One region of the Pontibacter akesuensis genome, then DNA from elsewhere that is predicted to be linked to it. Evidence: riboswitches for the same ligand, from Rfam matches in the RefSeq annotation. Region 1 holds a riboswitch; each other region holds the start of a gene.
What was found. A riboswitch is a leader RNA that binds a small molecule or an ion and turns the genes downstream of it on or off. The one in region 1 is predicted to bind S-adenosylmethionine.
Positions count from the first base shown of each region.

Region 2: it holds a riboswitch for S-adenosylmethionine, as region 1 does, so the genes downstream of both, A0W33_RS15045 (phosphoadenylyl-sulfate reductase) here and A0W33_RS01285 (Na+/H+ antiporter NhaC family protein) in region 1, are expected to answer to the same signal.
Region 3: it holds a riboswitch for S-adenosylmethionine, as region 1 does, so the genes downstream of both, metH (methionine synthase) here and A0W33_RS01285 (Na+/H+ antiporter NhaC family protein) in region 1, are expected to answer to the same signal.
Region 4: it holds a riboswitch for S-adenosylmethionine, as region 1 does, so the genes downstream of both, A0W33_RS14805 (O-acetylhomoserine aminocarboxypropyltransferase/cysteine synthase family protein) here and A0W33_RS01285 (Na+/H+ antiporter NhaC family protein) in region 1, are expected to answer to the same signal.

Region 1 is NZ_CP014766.1:319,376-323,557, forward strand. It holds gene A0W33_RS01280 (DUF58 domain-containing protein) at 1-959, shown strand, start outside; gene A0W33_RS01285 (Na+/H+ antiporter NhaC family protein) at 1,195-2,532, opposite strand; SAM riboswitch class I at 2,763-2,866, opposite strand; gene A0W33_RS01290 (N-acetylmuramoyl-L-alanine amidase) at 3,038-3,958, shown strand; gene A0W33_RS01295 (hypothetical protein) at 4,008-4,182, shown strand, end outside.
Region 2 is NZ_CP014766.1:3,563,698-3,567,879, reverse strand. It holds gene A0W33_RS15050 (hypothetical protein) at 1-468, shown strand, start outside; SAM riboswitch class I at 1,198-1,301, shown strand; gene A0W33_RS15045 (phosphoadenylyl-sulfate reductase) at 1,596-2,315, shown strand; gene cysD (sulfate adenylyltransferase subunit CysD) at 2,423-3,331, shown strand; gene A0W33_RS15035 (sulfate adenylyltransferase subunit 1) at 3,331-4,182, shown strand, end outside.
Region 3 is NZ_CP014766.1:1,893,700-1,897,881, forward strand. It holds gene metH (methionine synthase) at 1-2,524, opposite strand, end outside; SAM riboswitch class I at 2,597-2,705, opposite strand; gene rpmA (50S ribosomal protein L27) at 3,544-3,813, opposite strand; gene rplU (50S ribosomal protein L21) at 3,879-4,182, opposite strand, start outside.
Region 4 is NZ_CP014766.1:3,501,104-3,505,285, reverse strand. It holds gene metX (homoserine O-acetyltransferase MetX) at 1-913, opposite strand, end outside; gene A0W33_RS14805 (O-acetylhomoserine aminocarboxypropyltransferase/cysteine synthase family protein) at 920-2,242, opposite strand; SAM riboswitch class I at 2,539-2,648, opposite strand; gene xseA (exodeoxyribonuclease VII large subunit) at 2,947-4,182, shown strand, end outside.

The DNA.
Region 1 (4,182 bases):
ACACGGTGCGGCCCACCAAGCGCGGCAGCTACCAGTTCGGCGCCATTAACGTGTACGCTATGAGCGCGCTGCAGCTCATCAAGCGCCGTTACCGCTTTGCCCAGGACCAGGAGGTGCCAGTGTACCCGTCTTTCATGCAGATGCGGCAGTACGAGTTGCTGGCCATTTCGAACAGGCTGCAGGAGTTTGGCATGAAGAAAGTGCGCCGCATTGGCCACAGCTCCGAGTTTGAGCAGATACGGCCTTATGTGGCCGGTGATGACCAGCGCACGATCAACTGGAAGGCCTCGGCTCGGAAAGCGGAGCTGATGGTGAACAGCTACCAGGACGAGAAGTCGCAGCAGGTGTATTGCCTAATCGATAAAGGCCGGGTGATGCAGATGCCGTTTGCCGGGCTTAGCCTGCTTGATTATGCCATCAACGCCGCGCTCGTTATCTCCAACATCGCCCTGAAAAAGCAGGACAAGGCCGGCATCATCACCTTCTCGAACAAGATCAGCAACCTGCTGCCGGCACAACGCAAAGCCGACCAGTTGCGGCGCATTCTGGAACTGCTCTACAACCAGAAAACAAAGTTCCAGGAAACGGATTACGAACGCCTGTACGCCACGGTGCGTAGCAAAATAAAGCAGCGCAGCCTGCTGCTGCTTTTCACCAATTTCGAGACGCTGAGCGGGGCTGAGCGTCAGCTGCCCTACCTGCGTGCCCTGGCCAAGCACCACCTGCTGGTCGTAATCTTTTTTGAGAACACGGAGCTACACGCCCTGCTGCACCAGCGCGCCAGAACCACCGAGGAAGCATACACCAAGGCCATCGCCCAGAAATTCGATTACGATAAGCGCCAGATCGTGAAGCAACTGCAGCAACATGGCATTCACGCCATCCTCACCCCACCTGAGCAACTGACGGTGAACACCATCAACAAATACCTGGAGCTAAAAGCGAGGGGTCTGATTTGATATCAAATAAGATATAGAACTGTTTAAAGTCAGCCTACCAAGTATAAATTTTACCTATTTAGCAGACTATCCCTTTGAACTGTCCCCTTGAGGGGACTATAGGGGTGTTAACTCTTGGGGAGATCGTTCCTGATCTGGAGCAATAAGATTTTCTACTGCAAAGAACACCCCTGTGGTCCCCTTAAGGGGACAGTCTTACTTTAAAACTCATTCCGCTTTTGCACTATACTTTACATTACACGGCCACCGCAGCTTTATCGGCCGGCTCCTTCGCCAGAAAGCGATCTACATATGGCGTGTAAATAGCGACAAGGGCGAAGAAAAGCAGCAGGTACAGGTACCAGGCATGCCCCCATAAGTCTACGAAAGACAGCTCCCCTTCTGTAAAACTCAACAGGATCAGGATCTGCGCACCGTACGGCAGCAGCCCCTGCACCACGCAGGCGAAGATATCGATGATAGCTGCGGTCTTGCGTTTGTCGATGCTATAGGTGGTGCTAATCTCTTTGGCCACCTCCCCGGTTACCACAATCGACACGGTGTTGTTCGCAATGGCCATGTTCGTGCCGGCTACTAGTGCGCCGATGCCCGCCTGAGCCGAGCGGAAGCCACGGGTGGCTTTGCTGATCTTGCGCAGCAGAAAATTGATGCCGCCGGCCTCACTCACCATCTGTGCCAGGCCACCCGTCAGCATGGACAGCAGGAATATTTCAAACATGCCGGTAAAGCCTTCGTACACGCTGCGGCTGAATTGCAGGAGGTCCAGCTGACTGCTGATCAAACCCAAGGCACCGGATGCTAAGGTGCCCAGCATCAGCACCACAAATACATTCACGCCCGAAATTGCCAGCATGATCACGAGCAGGTACGGCAGGATCTGCCACAACTGATAATCCTGAAGTTCGGGTAACATGCCCTGGCTGTTAGGTGTGGTGAAGCCTGTAATCAGGAGCAGCACCAGCGTCACGAGGGCAGCAGGACCCGCGATGAGGATGTTTACCCGGAATTTGTCGCGCATGCTGCACTCCTGTATTTGCGTGGCGGCGATGGTGGTATCCGAGATAAAGGAAAGGTTATCGCCAAACATGGCCCCGCCCAGCAGGGTGCCCAGCAAAAGTGGCAGCGACGTGTTACTCTGAGTTGCAAGCCCCACCACAATCGGCCCGAGCGCGACAATAGCCCCTACCGACGTGCCCGTTGCCGTGGACAGGAAAGCCGCCAGCAGGAAAACCCCCAGCCCCAGGTATTGTACCGGCAGCACGCTAAGCCCCAGGTTCACGGTGGCATCCACCCCGCCTACCGCTTTGGTAACCGTGGCAAAAGCCCCTGCCAGCAGGTAAATAAGGCACATGGTAATGATCTTGGAATCGCCGCAGCCCCGGATGAGGGCATCTACTTTCGCCTCAATAGGCCCGCGAAGTATAAAAAAGGCAGCAATGATGCCCAGCACCACCGCCACCGGCGACGGCAGCGCATAGAAGTCTTCTAAAAGTATGCCTGCCCCTAAAAAGGTAAAAACAAAAACGAAAAATGGCAGCAGGGCAACCCCTCCTGACTCTTGGATGTGTTTCATAAAATTATGCGCGTGGGTCAGGCACAGACAGGTTGAAATGCCGTTTCGCCTGACCCGTTGCTTATGAAGTATAAAATTAATTGAATAGGAGTCCTAGCTTCGTAGGAAAATATATGGCACAGTTGCCATGAAATCAGGAGCTAACAACAGCAACAACAGCAGCCAGTCGATGCAGAAGTATAAGCCGGAATCGAAATGGTGGTATAATGTAGCAAAGCGTGCATGTGGAATATTTATAGGTCCCAAACAATGGGCAGGTGTTAGCACCTTTCGGCAGAAACCGTGGTTGCTAGAGGTTCATTGAGCCTGCTCTCTCCCCTCTTCTTTATAAATCTTGCATAAAGAGGCTGCAAAGGTAAGGCTGTCTGACCGAGAATAACAAACGTCTGTTTTATTTTTAGCTAACAAGTAGGTCATCAGATCGAATGAATTAGCCGTTTATACTTGCATCATTTGCAAAATTATCTCTAGTTTATACTTGCTAACAAAAGATCTGAATTGCCTTATGAAGTATAGCGCCACTACCTTCTGCTCGCTGCTGCTTGCCTGCGCCAGCCTTGCCTCCTGCTCCAACAACCCCTACGCCAGCACCAACAGATCGCATAAGAAACAGGTGAAGGAGCTGGCTAAGCAGCTGCGCACGCTACCAGCCACCATTCCGGGCGAAGAGCAGCTGCAACAAGGCGATTACTGGGTAGGCACCACGAATTTAGGCCTGCGCCGGCCAAACCTGGTGATCATCCACCACACGGCGCAGCACTCCACGGAGCAGACACTTGATACGTTCACCAAACCACAAACACAGGTAAGTTCGCACTACGTGATCGGGCGCGATGGCAAGGTATACCACATGCTCAACGACAACCTGCGCGCCTGGCATGCAGGCAATGGGCGCTGGGGCAACGATACCGACATCAACTCCTCCTCCATTGGTATTGAGCTGGACAACAACGGTGCTGAACCGTTCTCTGACGCGCAGGTAAACAGCCTGCTGCAGGTGCTGGCGCTTTTAAAGGAGACGCACCGCATCCCGACCGCAAACTTCATCGGACATGCTGACATTGCCCCTACCCGTAAAAGCGATCCGAACCGAAATTTCCCGTGGAAGAAACTGGCTGCTAAGGGCTATGGCCTGTGGTACGATGAAGGCGTGGTAGAAAAATACCTATTGCCTGCCGCACCCATCGCCCTGCTGGACAGCACCGGAGCTGAAACAGGGGAAATCATACAGCCGCAGGATTCTGTCTCCACCATTCCATTATATTTCAACCCAAGGGAAGCGCTGCGCATCATCGGTTACGACACCAGTGACATGCCTGCCGCCATCCGGGCCTTCAAGCTGCATTTTATTCAGGAGGAGGTAAACGAGGTACTGACGGAGAAAGACAAGATCATCCTCTACAACTTATATCAGAAGTATTTGTAGTGCCTTTTGTGCTTTAAATAAGGCTTCAACAAACAAAATTATAAGATTAATGTGGAATGAATTATCACAACCACCTGCTCTAAAAGAATACTCGGACTATTTTAAAACTTTGTTATCTGTTTCTGGAGTTCTTCTTGGTCTTACTTTCACAGCTCTACTTTTTGTGATTCAAAGCGGATTTACCTCATTTAAATTTAGTAGAAGGATGTTTCTAGAGCTTTACG
Region 2 (4,182 bases), 1.5 Mb from region 1:
AAGATTGTGAACGACGACGAGACGATGCAGCAGATAGAAGAAATTATTCAGTACGCCACGCCGCTTTTCACCGAGACGCTGGAAGAGGGAAAGGAGCTGTACAGTTTCGTGGAACGCCACCTGGAGATAAGTCCGGTTGGCATTACGCCGATGTACCACAACGAAGGGTATCTTTTCCTGGATGCATTCCCGGGTAAGGAAACGCACGTGTACGTGTATAACATTACTGTTTTCGAAAACACCTACGAGAAGTATAGGGGCATCAACACAAAACACCTGCAGACCGTGCGCCGGGGCCTTGCCCAAACCCATGAGCAACTGAAAGTGCAGCTGCTCCGGGAACGGCAGGAGCTGCCGAACCCAGCCGCTTTCGTGGCAATAGCCAAAGTGCCCATGCCGCTGGAGCAGGCCCTGCTGCCCATTGCCAAGCGCTCCCTTGTGAAGTATGTAACGGGTTTGGCTGCGTGAGGTGTGACTGCAGGATCCAACAGTCACTAACTCCTCCTTTTCCTAGAGGAGAGTCTGTAGCTGCTGTTGCTGAAGTATAAGCTTTATGGTTTCGGCTAAAACAGGGAACCCACCCCTAACCCCTTTGAGGAGAAAAATTTACCTCACCCCTGCCCTCTCCTAAAAACAGGAGAGGGAGTAGCGGTACTGCTTTTACTCAGGTACAAGCTCTGTAGCCGATGGTATTCCCCGAACAGGTCGCGACCTGTCCCTACAATTCCTGTAATTGAAGGAGAGCAAAGGCAGCGGCTAGTTGAACTGTTTCAGTCCTTGGGTTGAGCGCCCCAAGGTAGGAGGTGAAACATAAGTATCAGGGAACCGGAGGGTAAACGGCAACTAGAAAAAATAGCTTGGTTCAAGTTGCGAAAAGCGGAGGTAGTCAAAGGCACAAGCGGACGCTTGCGCCAGGGAATGCAACAAGTACAGCTGCAGCTATGCAAGTATGGCTTTTCAGGCCAATCGAGCTACAAACTGAACCTCATTTGTAGGCCGCGAGTTAAAAACTCGCGCCAGCAGGACATTTGACACTTCTAAAACACCCCCGTCGGACACTTATGAAATCCGTACCCTGATGTTGCCCAGTATCCTAACGTCAACATTAATTCTCTAATATTTACCTCATAAAATTTATACATCCCGGAAAAAACCGTATTTTTGCCGGTAGTAAACCAATGGACGTCACGTCTGTAAAATTTATAAAGAAGAGGCGAGAGACTAGGCTCTATGACCCTCTGGCAACCTCCAAAGTGGTAAGGTGCCAATTCCTATCCCGGTCAGGCCGGGGCATATAAATTACAAAAGCAATGCAAACCTATTACAACACATCAGCAAGCAGTAAAGCAAGCAATGGCACCTCCCCCACTGCTTACGCAACCTTTGTATCTACCAGTGCACAGGGTAAACTGAATTGTTGTTGCTGTTGTCCGTGTTAATCTGGCACTTCCCAAACACACTTTCGGTATAACAGGCAGCTAAAACCATCGCGCCTTTTTCCCTGCTTAGGCAGCCGCCGCCATTTGGCATGGTTGTGGTGCAGCACCGAAAACCCAAGTACCTGTTTTAGTTTTCAAGAGATTATACGATATCCTATGGATTTATCACAAGGATTGCTGGCGAAGCTCGATAGCCTGCGCAACGCCCTCGCCGAACTTCCGGCGGAAGAGGGACTGCGCATCCTGGCACAGGAGTTTGAGGGCAGTATTGCTTTTTCCTCCAGTTTGGGCGTGGAAGACCAGCTCATCACGCACTTTATTTTCGAGAATGATTTGCCGGTGCGCGTTTTCACGCTGGATACGGGGCGCCTCTTTAACGAGGCCTATACCCTGCTGCACAAAACGAACAACCACTACGGCAAAAAGATAGAAGTATACTTCCCCAAGCACGAGGCCGTGGAGCAGCTCGTGAACGAGAAAGGGCCGATGAGCTTCTACAACTCCATCGACGATCGCAAACAGTGCTGCTACATCCGCAAAGTGGAGCCGCTGAACCGGGCCCTGGAAGGCGTGCAGATTTGGGTAACCGGCATCCGCGCCGACCAATCAGGAGCCCGGCAGGACCTGCAGCTGCTGGAGTGGGACGAGGCGCACCAACTCATTAAGTATAACCCACTGCTGCACTATACTCTGGATGACGTGTGGGCGGCCATCAAAGCGCTTAACATTCCTTACAACCCGCTGCACGACAAGGGCTTTGTAAGTATAGGCTGCGCCCCTTGTACCCGTGCCATTGCTGAAGGCGAGGATTTCCGCGCCGGCCGCTGGTGGTGGGAGGATAACTCCAAAAAGGAATGCGGCCTGCACGCGCGATAATATAATTATGAATTATAAATTATGAATTATAAATGTGGTTTGTGCGATACTCTTCGAGGGTCTCAATTCAAAATTAAGCATTCATAATTCAAAATTAGATACGAAGTATGACTAAGAGATACCTGGATTACCTTGACCAGCTGGAAGCGGAGGCAATTCACATCATGCGCGAGGTTGCGGGGCAGTTTGAGAAGCCGGCCCTGCTCTTTTCGGGCGGCAAAGATTCTATCACGCTGGTGCGTTTGGCCGAGAAAGCGTTTCGACCCGGTAAGTTCCCGTTCCCGCTGGTGCACATCGATACAGGCCACAACTTCCCGGAGGCCATCCGCTACCGCGATGAACTGGCTGAGCGACTGGGCGAGAAGCTGATTGTGCGCAACGTGGAAGACACGATCAAACGCAAAAGCCTTTCGGAGCCGAAGGGACGTTATGCCAGCCGCAACGGACTGCAAACGCATACCTTACTGGAAACGATTGAGGAGTTTGGATTTGATGCCTGCATCGGTGGTGCCCGACGCGACGAAGAGAAAGCCCGTGCCAAGGAACGCATCTTTTCGGTGCGTGATGAATTTGGCCAGTGGGACCCGAAGCGCCAGCGCCCCGAGCTTTGGAACATCTACAACGGCCACATCAACAAAGGTGAAAATGTGCGCGTGTTCCCGATCTCCAACTGGACAGAACTGGACGTGTGGAACTACATCAAACGAGAGGAAATAGCCCTGCCAAACATTTACTACACGCACGAGCGCGAGTGCCTGGTGCGGGATGGCAAGCTGATGGCCTGGTCTGATTTTATTTACCAGGAGCCGGACGATATCGTTGTGAAGCGGCAGGTACGATTCCGCACGGTGGGCGACATGACCTGTACGGCTGCGGTAGAATCAATTGCCCATGACATTGACGGCGTGATTGCCGAGATTCTGGAGTCTAAAATTAGTGAGCGTGGCGCCACCCGCATCGACGACAAGCTGTCGGAGACGGCGATGGAAGACCGTAAGAAAGGAGGATACTTTTAATGGATATACTACGATTTATCACCGCCGGCAGCGTAGACGACGGCAAGAGCACTCTGATCGGTCGCCTGCTCTACGACACGAAGCAGATTTTTGCCGACCAGTTGGAAGCCATTGAAAGCTCCGGCCGCGTGAACGAGGACGGACAGATTGACCTGTCGCTGCTCACAGATGGTTTGAAAGCCGAACGCGAGCAGGGCATTACGATTGATGTGGCGTACAAGTACTTCTCCACAGAGAAGCGCAAGTTCATCATTGCCGATGCGCCGGGCCACATCCAGTATACCCGCAACATGGTAACGGGTGCGTCAAACTCTAACTTGTCGATTATACTCGTGGATGCCCGCAAAGGCGTGCAGGAGCAGACGCGCCGCCACTCGATCATTTCCTCCCTGCTGGGCATTCCGCACCTGGTGATCTGTATCAACAAGATGGACCTGGTGGGCTATGATGAGCAGGTATACAACGAGATTGTGGCCGATTACCAGCAGTTTGCCCGTAAGCTGAACGCCAAAGACATCACCTTCATACCTGTCAGTGCGCTGAAAGGCGACAACATTGTAGAGGGATCGGACTTCTCGATGCCATGGTACCAGGGGCCGAGCCTGCTGGAGCACCTGGAGCAGGTGCCAGTTTCGCAGGACTTCAACCTGGAAGATGCGCGCTTTCCGGTGCAGTACGTGATTCGTCCGCTTACTGCCGAACACCACGATTACCGCGGTTATGCAGGTAAAGTGATCAGCGGCACGTACAAAGCAGGCGATAAAGTTACCGTGCAGCCATCTGGCCAGACCACTACCGTGAAATCTGTAGAGCTGGGCGGGAAAGTGCTCGAGGAAGCTTTCGCACCGATG
Region 3 (4,182 bases), 1.6 Mb from region 1:
GCACACGCGAGGTAGTGGCACCACCGATCATCAGTGGAATTTTCATGCCACGGCGCTCCATTTCCTGCGCCACGTACACCATCTCGTCCAGCGAAGGTGTGATCAAACCGCTCAGACCGATGATATCCACCTGCTGCGCTTCGGCTTCGGCCAAGATCTTATCCAGCGACACCATCACGCCCAGATCGATCACCTCATAGTTGTTACAGGCCAGCACCACGCCCACAATGTTTTTGCCGATGTCGTGCACATCGCCTTTTACGGTAGCCATCAGGATCGTACCGGCCGTAGACTTCGACGTATCGGATGCCAGCTTCTCCTTCTCCATAAACGGCAGCAGGTAAGCTACCGATTTCTTCATCACGCGGGCGCTCTTCACTACCTGCGGCAAAAACATTTTGCCGGCACCGAACAAATCACCCACCACCGACATTCCAGCCATCAACGGACCTTCAATCACGTCCAGCGTTTTGGTGGCTTTCTGGCGGGCTTCTTCGGTGTCTTCCTCCACAAACTCCACCACACCGCGCACCAGCGCATGCTTCAGGCGCTCTTCCACCGGGGCATCGCGCCAGGCATTGTCTGCCCCGGTCGCAGTCTTGCCTTTGCCTTTTACGGTATCGGCATAGGTCACCAGCTTTTCTGTAGCATCCGGGTGGCGGTTAAAGATCACGTCTTCGATCAGGTCGCGCAGCTCCGGCTGAATTTCGCTGTACACGCCCATCATACCCGCATTCACGATGCCCATGTCCATACCTGCCTGCACGGCATAGTATAAAAAAACGGTGTGCATGGCCTCCCGCACCAGGTCATTGCCCCGGAACGAGAACGACAGGTTACTTACGCCACCGCTTACCAGCGCATGCGGCAGGTTTGCTTTAATCCACTTTACCGTCTCGATATAATCCACGGCATAGTTGTTATGCTCTTCTATACCTGTGGCAATGGCAAGTATGTTCGGATCAAAGATGATGTCCTGCGGCGGGAAACCTACTTCATCCACCAAGATGCGGTAAGACTTTTCACATATCTCGATTCTGCGGTCGAAGGTATCGGCCTGGCCCTGCTCATCGAAGGCCATCACAACAACAGCTGCACCGTACTGGCGCACCTTGCGGGCGAGCTTTTTGAAGGCTTCTTCTCCTTCTTTTAAACTGATGGAGTTAACGATGCTTTTGCCCTGCACACACTTTAATCCAGCCTCAATCACGCTCCATTTAGAGGAGTCGATCATGATTGGCAGCTTAGAGATGTCGGGTTCAGAGGCGATCAGGTTGAGGAAATTGGCCATGGCCTGCTCTGAATCGAGCATGCCCTCATCCATGTTCACGTCTATGATCTGGGCGCCGCCTTCTACCTGCTGCTGCGCCACCGACAAAGCTTCCTCAAATTTTTCCTCTACAATCAGACGGGCGAATTTTTTGGAGCCGGTTACGTTGGTGCGTTCGCCTACGTTCACGAAAAGGCTTTCCGGGTAAATTGTGAGGGGCTCCAGGCCGCTGTAGCGTGGAAGGGGAGCAACTGGTGTAGGAACGTGTGGTTTATACTTCTGCACCAGGTCAGAGATAACCTTTACGTGCATTGGTGTGGTGCCACAACAACCACCGAGTATGTTCACCAGCCCTTCCTTGAGGTACTCTTCCACAATTTCGCCCATTTGCTGCGCCGTTTCATCATAGCCACCAAAGGCATTCGGTAAACCGGCATTTGGGTAAGCACTGATGTAGGTATCGGAAATGCGTGAAAGCTCCTGGATGTGCGTCTTCAGCTGGCGAGCACCGAGAGCACAGTTAAAGCCGATGCTAAGGATGGGCGCATGCGAGATGGAATTCCAGAAAGCCTCCACCGTCTGCCCAGACAAAGTACGGCCGCTGGCATCCGTAATCGTACCTGACACCATGATCGGGAGTTCTTTGCCGCCGTCCTGCACATACTGCGCAATGGCAAAAAGCGCCGCTTTACAGTTCAGCGTATCGAATACCGTTTCCACCAACAGTAGGTCACAGCCACCGTCTACTAAGCCACGCACCTGCTCATAGTACGCCTCTACCAGCTGGTCAAATGTGATGGCGCGATAGCCGGGGTTGTTCACGTCCGGGGAGAGCGAAGCGGTGCGGTTCGTGGGGCCGATAGCACCGGCGACAAAGCGCGGCTTGCGCGGTACTTTCGCCTCTATCTCATCTGCCGCTTCACGTGCCAGTCTTGCTGATTCATAATTCAGCTCATACACGATGTGCTCCAGGTGATAATCGGCCATGGCGATGCTGGTACCGCTAAAGGTGTTGGTCTCGATGATATCGGCACCAGCCTCCAGGTACTCGGCATGTATGGCTTTGATTACGTCCGGGCGGGTGATGGACAGCAAGTCGTTGTTGCCTTTCAGGTCGCCGGAGTGATCTTTGAAGCGTTCGCCGCGGAAGTCAGCTTCCTGCAGTTGGTAACGCTGAATCATGGTGCCCATGGCGCCGTCCAGCACAAGAACGCGCTCTTGCAGCAGCTTATGAATCGGATGTGAATTGGTCATGTGTGGTGTCTTTCTTCTCGTAAATCATCTACGCAGCTTATCAAGAAAAACACCCGGCTTTAGGCGGGAGCAGTCTTATCTTCCCTGGCAGCAGTTGCTCCAGGAGGGAGGTAGCACCAAGCTTTCAACATGGTTGCTAAGACGTCACAGGGCCCTGTCCCTCAGTCTTTCTTGATAAGAATGTTACAAAGTAACGGTATATCCGTGGGAAAAGGAAATTAGTTGCGTGTAAATGTGAAGAAACAGAGGGGACAGTTGGTTCTGGCATGGCTCCATTGGCCCAACCACCCCTAACCCCTCCTTGTTTAAGGAGGGGAATTTACCTCACCCCAGCCCTCTCCTAAAAACAGGGGGGGAGTGCTGCTATACTGTAATCAAACCACCCCCAGCCCCTCCTTGTGCAAGGAGGGGGGGCTGCGACTGCTGTTGTTGAAGTATAAGCGCTATGTTTTTAGCTTAGTCGCTCTTCCACCAAGATCCTTTCAGGATGACAAATACGGGGTTGGGAAAAGTAGATCAGAGAAAGACCGGTAAAGCGTCAGCAAAAGTATGAACATCCCCCTACCCCCTTCAAAGGGGGACTTAGCCTTTGTTATTTAGCTACTGCTTTTACTAGCTGAACCGATTCCAGTCCTTGGGTTGAGCGCCTTGTGCATGTTGCGGTGCCCGCTAGGGCAGCCCGCAGCGGAGCGAATAGAGGGCCCCTACCCCCGGAGCAGCTTCAGGCACACAGCGCGATGCCCGAGGACGGGGCCTCGCGGCCGTGAGCGTTCCAAAGCCGAATGTGAAACAGTAGGTATCTGGGAGCTGGAGGATAAACCGTAGCTAGAACGGATAGCTTGGTTGAAGTTGCAGTAAGCAGCAGCTATGCAAGTATAAGTTGCGCAAAGCCATGGCAGTTAAAAGCACAAGCGGACGCTCGCGCCAGGGAAGCTTTACTTATCACAACCAAACAAGTATAAAACAAGAAGAGGGATACCTTTCGGCATCCCTCTTCTTTTGTAAAACTACGCTAAAGACTAAGCTTCAGCAGTTGGGGCAGGAATTACAGAAACGTAAGAACGGTTCTTCTTTCCTTTTCTGAACTGAACAACACCATCTGTCAAAGCAAACAAGGTATGGTCTTTACCGATACCTACGTTTACACTTGGGTGGTGTGCAGTACCTCTTTGTCTTACAATGATGTTACCAGCGATGATCGCCTGGCCACCGTAAATCTTAACGCCCAGTCGTTTAGAATGCGACTCGCGGCCGTTGTTCGAACTACCAGCTCCTTTTTTGTGTGCCATTTTTTTAACTATTTAACTCAGGGCTAGCCCTGAAAGGATTCAACGATAAAATTTCTTCTTACTGCCTAACCAATGTTCTCGATAAGAACTTTCGTATAGTCTTGACGATGACCTCTCGACTTTCTATACCCTTTTCTTCTCTTCTTCTTGAAGATGTGAACCTTGTCAGCTCGAACGTTCCCTAAGATCTTGCCTGTTACCTTGATACCAGCCACGAAAGGAGCGCCAACGGTAATGTTACCGTTATCGTCTGTAAGAAGAACATTGGCGAACTCAACGGCGTCACCTTCATTGCCGGAAAGCTTGTTGGCGTAGATGAACTTACCGCTCTCTACCTTGGTCTGTTGACCTGCGATTTCTACAATTGCG
Region 4 (4,182 bases), 1.5 Mb from region 1:
CATGTGCCTGTACCTGATGCTGCTCCTCCACCGGGAAAAGTAGATCGGAATCTACCCCCACCACGAGCGTTCGCGCTTTCAGTTGCGCCAGCGCCTTCTCCACACCTCCCCTGTCGCGGCCCACGTTGTGCGAGTCCATTGCTTTAGAAAGCAGCCAATACGTATAAGCATTGAATCGCTGCGCCAGCTTCTCCCCCTGGTACACCTGGTAACTGGAGGCGCGGAAGTTATCGGTTATACTTTGCCCCGGCTCCCCCTGCGAGGCATGGTAGGTGTTGTAGTGCCGGTAAGAAAGCATGGCCACGGCACGTGCCGTTTTCAGCCCTTCCTTTCCGGCATCCGGGGTATCGGTTTGCCAACTTGGGTCTTGCCGGATGGCCATGCGCTGTGTTTCGTTGAAGGCAATGCCCCACGGCGAGTGGCGCGCATTGCTGGCCACCTGCACCAGCCGCTCCACCACCTTTGGTTGCAGCAGCGCCCACTCCAGTGCCTGTTGTCCTCCCAGTGAGCCGCCCAGCAGTGTATGGATGCGCCCTAGTTCCAGGTCCTGCCGCAGCAGATCGAATGCCCGCACAATGTCGCGGTTGGTGAGCTGAGGGAACGTGTGGAAGTAGGGTTGCAGCGTGATCGGGTTGATGGAAAGTGGGCCGGTGGAGCCGTAGCAGCCGCCCAACGTATTGGCACATACCACAAACCACTCCCGCGGGTCGTACAGTTTTCCCTCTCCGAAGAGACCGCACCACCAGTCGGTGCAATCGGCGTTGCCGGTAAGGGCATGGCATACCCACACCACATTGTCGCGCTGCGGGTTCAGGGTGCCATAGGTCGTATACGCCAGCTGGAGGCCCGGAAGAATACTCCCGGACTCCAGCTGAAACGCTTGCTGGTGGTGAAAAATGTGCTGTGTTGGCATAGGGTTTTATACTGCGGCTGGCTCCCCTGCCTGTACTTTGGCAAAGGCCTGCGCGATGTCTGCTTTAATGTCTTCGATGTGTTCGATGCCGGCGGAAATGCGTAGCAGCGTTGGCTCTACGCCCGCTCCTAACTGGTCCTCCTCTGAAAGCTGCTGGTGCGTGGTGGAGGCCGGGTGGATGATAAGTGTTTTGGAATCGCCTACGTTAGCCAGGTGACTTACCAGCTGCAGGCTGTTCACAAAGGCCTCCGCCTGCTCCCTGTCTCCTTTTAGTTTAAAGGATAGTACGCCTCCGAAGCCGCGTTTCAGGTATTTTTTAGCCAGATGATGGTACGGGCTGCTCTCCAGACCCGGATAGTTTACACTTTCCACCAGCTCGTGCCCCTCCAGCCACTCGGCCAGCGCCAGCGCATTCTGCACCGTTCTATCCACTCTCAGCGACAGCGTTTCGAGGCCCTGCAGCAGCAGGAAAGAATTGAACGGACTGATTGCCGGACCATAGTCGCGCAGCCCCTCCACCCGAGCCCGAATAGCAAAGGCAATGTTACCGAAGGGACCATCCGTCCCAAAAACTTCCCAAAAGTTTAAGCCGTGGTAGCCTTCGCTTGGCTCTGAGAACTGCGGGAATTTGCCGTTGCCCCAGTTAAAGTTTCCGCCATCCACAATCACACCGCCTATACTTGTGCCGTGGCCGCCGATCCATTTAGTGGCAGACTCCACCACCACGTTAGCGCCATGCTCCAACGGACGGAACAGGTAGCCCCCGGCGCCAAAGGTATTATCTACTATCAGCGGCAAATCATGCTTGCGCGCCAGCGCCGCAATAGCCTCAAAATCCGGAATGTTAAAGCGTGGGTTGCCGATCGTTTCCACATAAATGGCCTTCGTTTTCTCATCAATCAGCTGCTCATAGCTTTCCACCTCATCGTTTTCCGCAAACCTTACCTCAATGCCAAGGCGCTTGAACGATACTTTAAACTGGTTGTAGGTGCCGCCATACAGATATTTGGTGGACACGAAGTTGTCGCCTGACTCTAGTATGTTGTTCAGGGCAATGAACTGTGCGGCCATGCCGGAAGCCACCGCCACGGCCGCCACACCGCCTTCCAGTGCCGCGATGCGCTTCTCAAACACTTCGCTTGTCGGGTTCATGATGCGGGTATAGATGTTGCCGAATTCCTTTAGGGCAAACAAATTGGCACCGTGCTCAGCATTCTTAAAAGCGTAAGACGTGGTCTGGTAAATAGGAACGGCACGCGACTGTGTGGTGGGATCTATTTCCTGGCCGGCGTGCAGCTGCAGTGTTTCGAAATGCAATTTTTCAGACATGATAGTACTGGTTTTAAGGTTTAGAGAGGAAAAACAAGATTATAGAAAGACAAGGAATCCGCTGCAAGTATAGCATGGCCACAGCAGCAGAGTTAATTCTGCCACTACCCTACTTTTGCAAAGAGGAGTTTATACATGGGGAATCAACAACAGTAACACATGCTGCACAGGAGCGTGCGCATGCCAAATCCGTCAGCAGGAGCTAAACGGAAACGCTGAGGCAGCACAGAAACTGCCGGTGCTAAAAATAATTCTTCGTGTGGTGTTGGCTGAATTCCCTTGTTCATGATCGTATCAATTTATATTCGCCCGGCACCCTGCCGAGCTCAGGAATTAGCACCTTAACTACGGTAGTTAGGTTGCTAGCGCTTCTTAGAGCCTGTCTCTCCACGCTTCTTTATAAATCAATAACCGGTAAGGGCGTATTGACTTGATGTTGCAATTATACGGCAGCCTTTTCAAAAAAGCCAAACAATACATTAATTTTTTCAAATTTTAATTTATATCAGCTTCATAAGCAAGCACTTATGAAGCAACCTTATACTTATAGCACTTTGCCCTTTTGTTTTATCCGCTCTATACTTTGCTACAGGCCATCATTTTACCCTACCAGCGCTCTGTGTTTTTGTTAAGAAAGACTTATCTTAGAGCCTGAGGAACCAGTGTTCTGCTGGTAGTGCAGGAGTAAACCCATTGAGCGAGCGATGTCCCATATCTTTATCAGTCATTCCATTACCTACCAGGAGCAGCCTGCGCCGCTCTCCCTGTTTGCCCTGCACCAGCAGATACGGGAAGAGCTGGAATTGGCTTTTCCCGATAGTTATTGGGTGGTGGCTGAGGTGGCTCAGGTAAACGTAGATAGGCGCAAAGGGCACTGCTACCTGACGCTGGTGGACAAAGGCGACGACGCCCGCCAGATGCTGGCGCAGGCTAGAGCCACTATCTGGGGCTCGCGTTTCCAGATGCTGGGCCGCCACTTTGAAGAGAAAACCGGGCAGCCGCTAAAAGCAGGGCTGAAGGTGCTGCTGCAGGCAACGGTGCGCTTTCACGAGCTTTATGGCCTAAGCCTCGATGTCACGAACATCGATCCCAATTATACCATCGGCGACCTTGCCCGCCAGCGCCAGGAAACGCTGAAGCGCCTGGAGGCGGAAGGACTGATGGAGGCCAACAAGGAATTGGAGCTGCCCCTGGTGCCACAACGATTGGCCGTGATTTCTTCGGCCACCGCTGCCGGTTATCAGGACTTTGTGCACCAGCTGCACCACAACAGTTACGGCTATACTTTCAGCACCACACTTTTTCCGGCTACGGTGCAGGGAAACGAGGCCCCTGCCTCGGTCGCCGCTGCCTTTGCCAAAATCAGCAAGTATAAACACCTGTTCGATGTGGTGGTGCTGATACGCGGCGGTGGTTCTCAAACCGACCTTAGTTGCTTTGATGATTACCTCATCGCTTCCGCAATCGGTAAAGCGCCGCTGCCGGTGCTAACGGGCATTGGCCACGAGCGCGATGAAAGCATAGCCGACCTGGTGGCAAACACCCGGCTTAAAACACCCACGGCCGTGGCCGGTTTTCTGATTGACAGAAACCGCGCGGCAGAAGAATACAGCGAGAGTCTGTTCGACAGCATCCGCATGTTTTCGGCCCAGCACATGAAACTGGCCGATGACCAACTGGAGCGAATCAGCCTGCGCTTTAACAATACGACCCGCCAGGTACTGCAAACGAGCAAAGACAAACTGGAAGCGCTGTCGCGGGGACTGCTGCTGAAGCCAAAATCATACATTGAGGCACAGAAGCACCACGTCAGCAATTTGGAGAAAGACGTGAACGCCGGCACCAAAGACCTGTTGCACGAACAGGAACGCCGCCTTCAGGAACTGTCGGTGTGCGTGGAGGGAAAGAGCCAGCGCTACCTGCACCTAAAGGAGCACGAA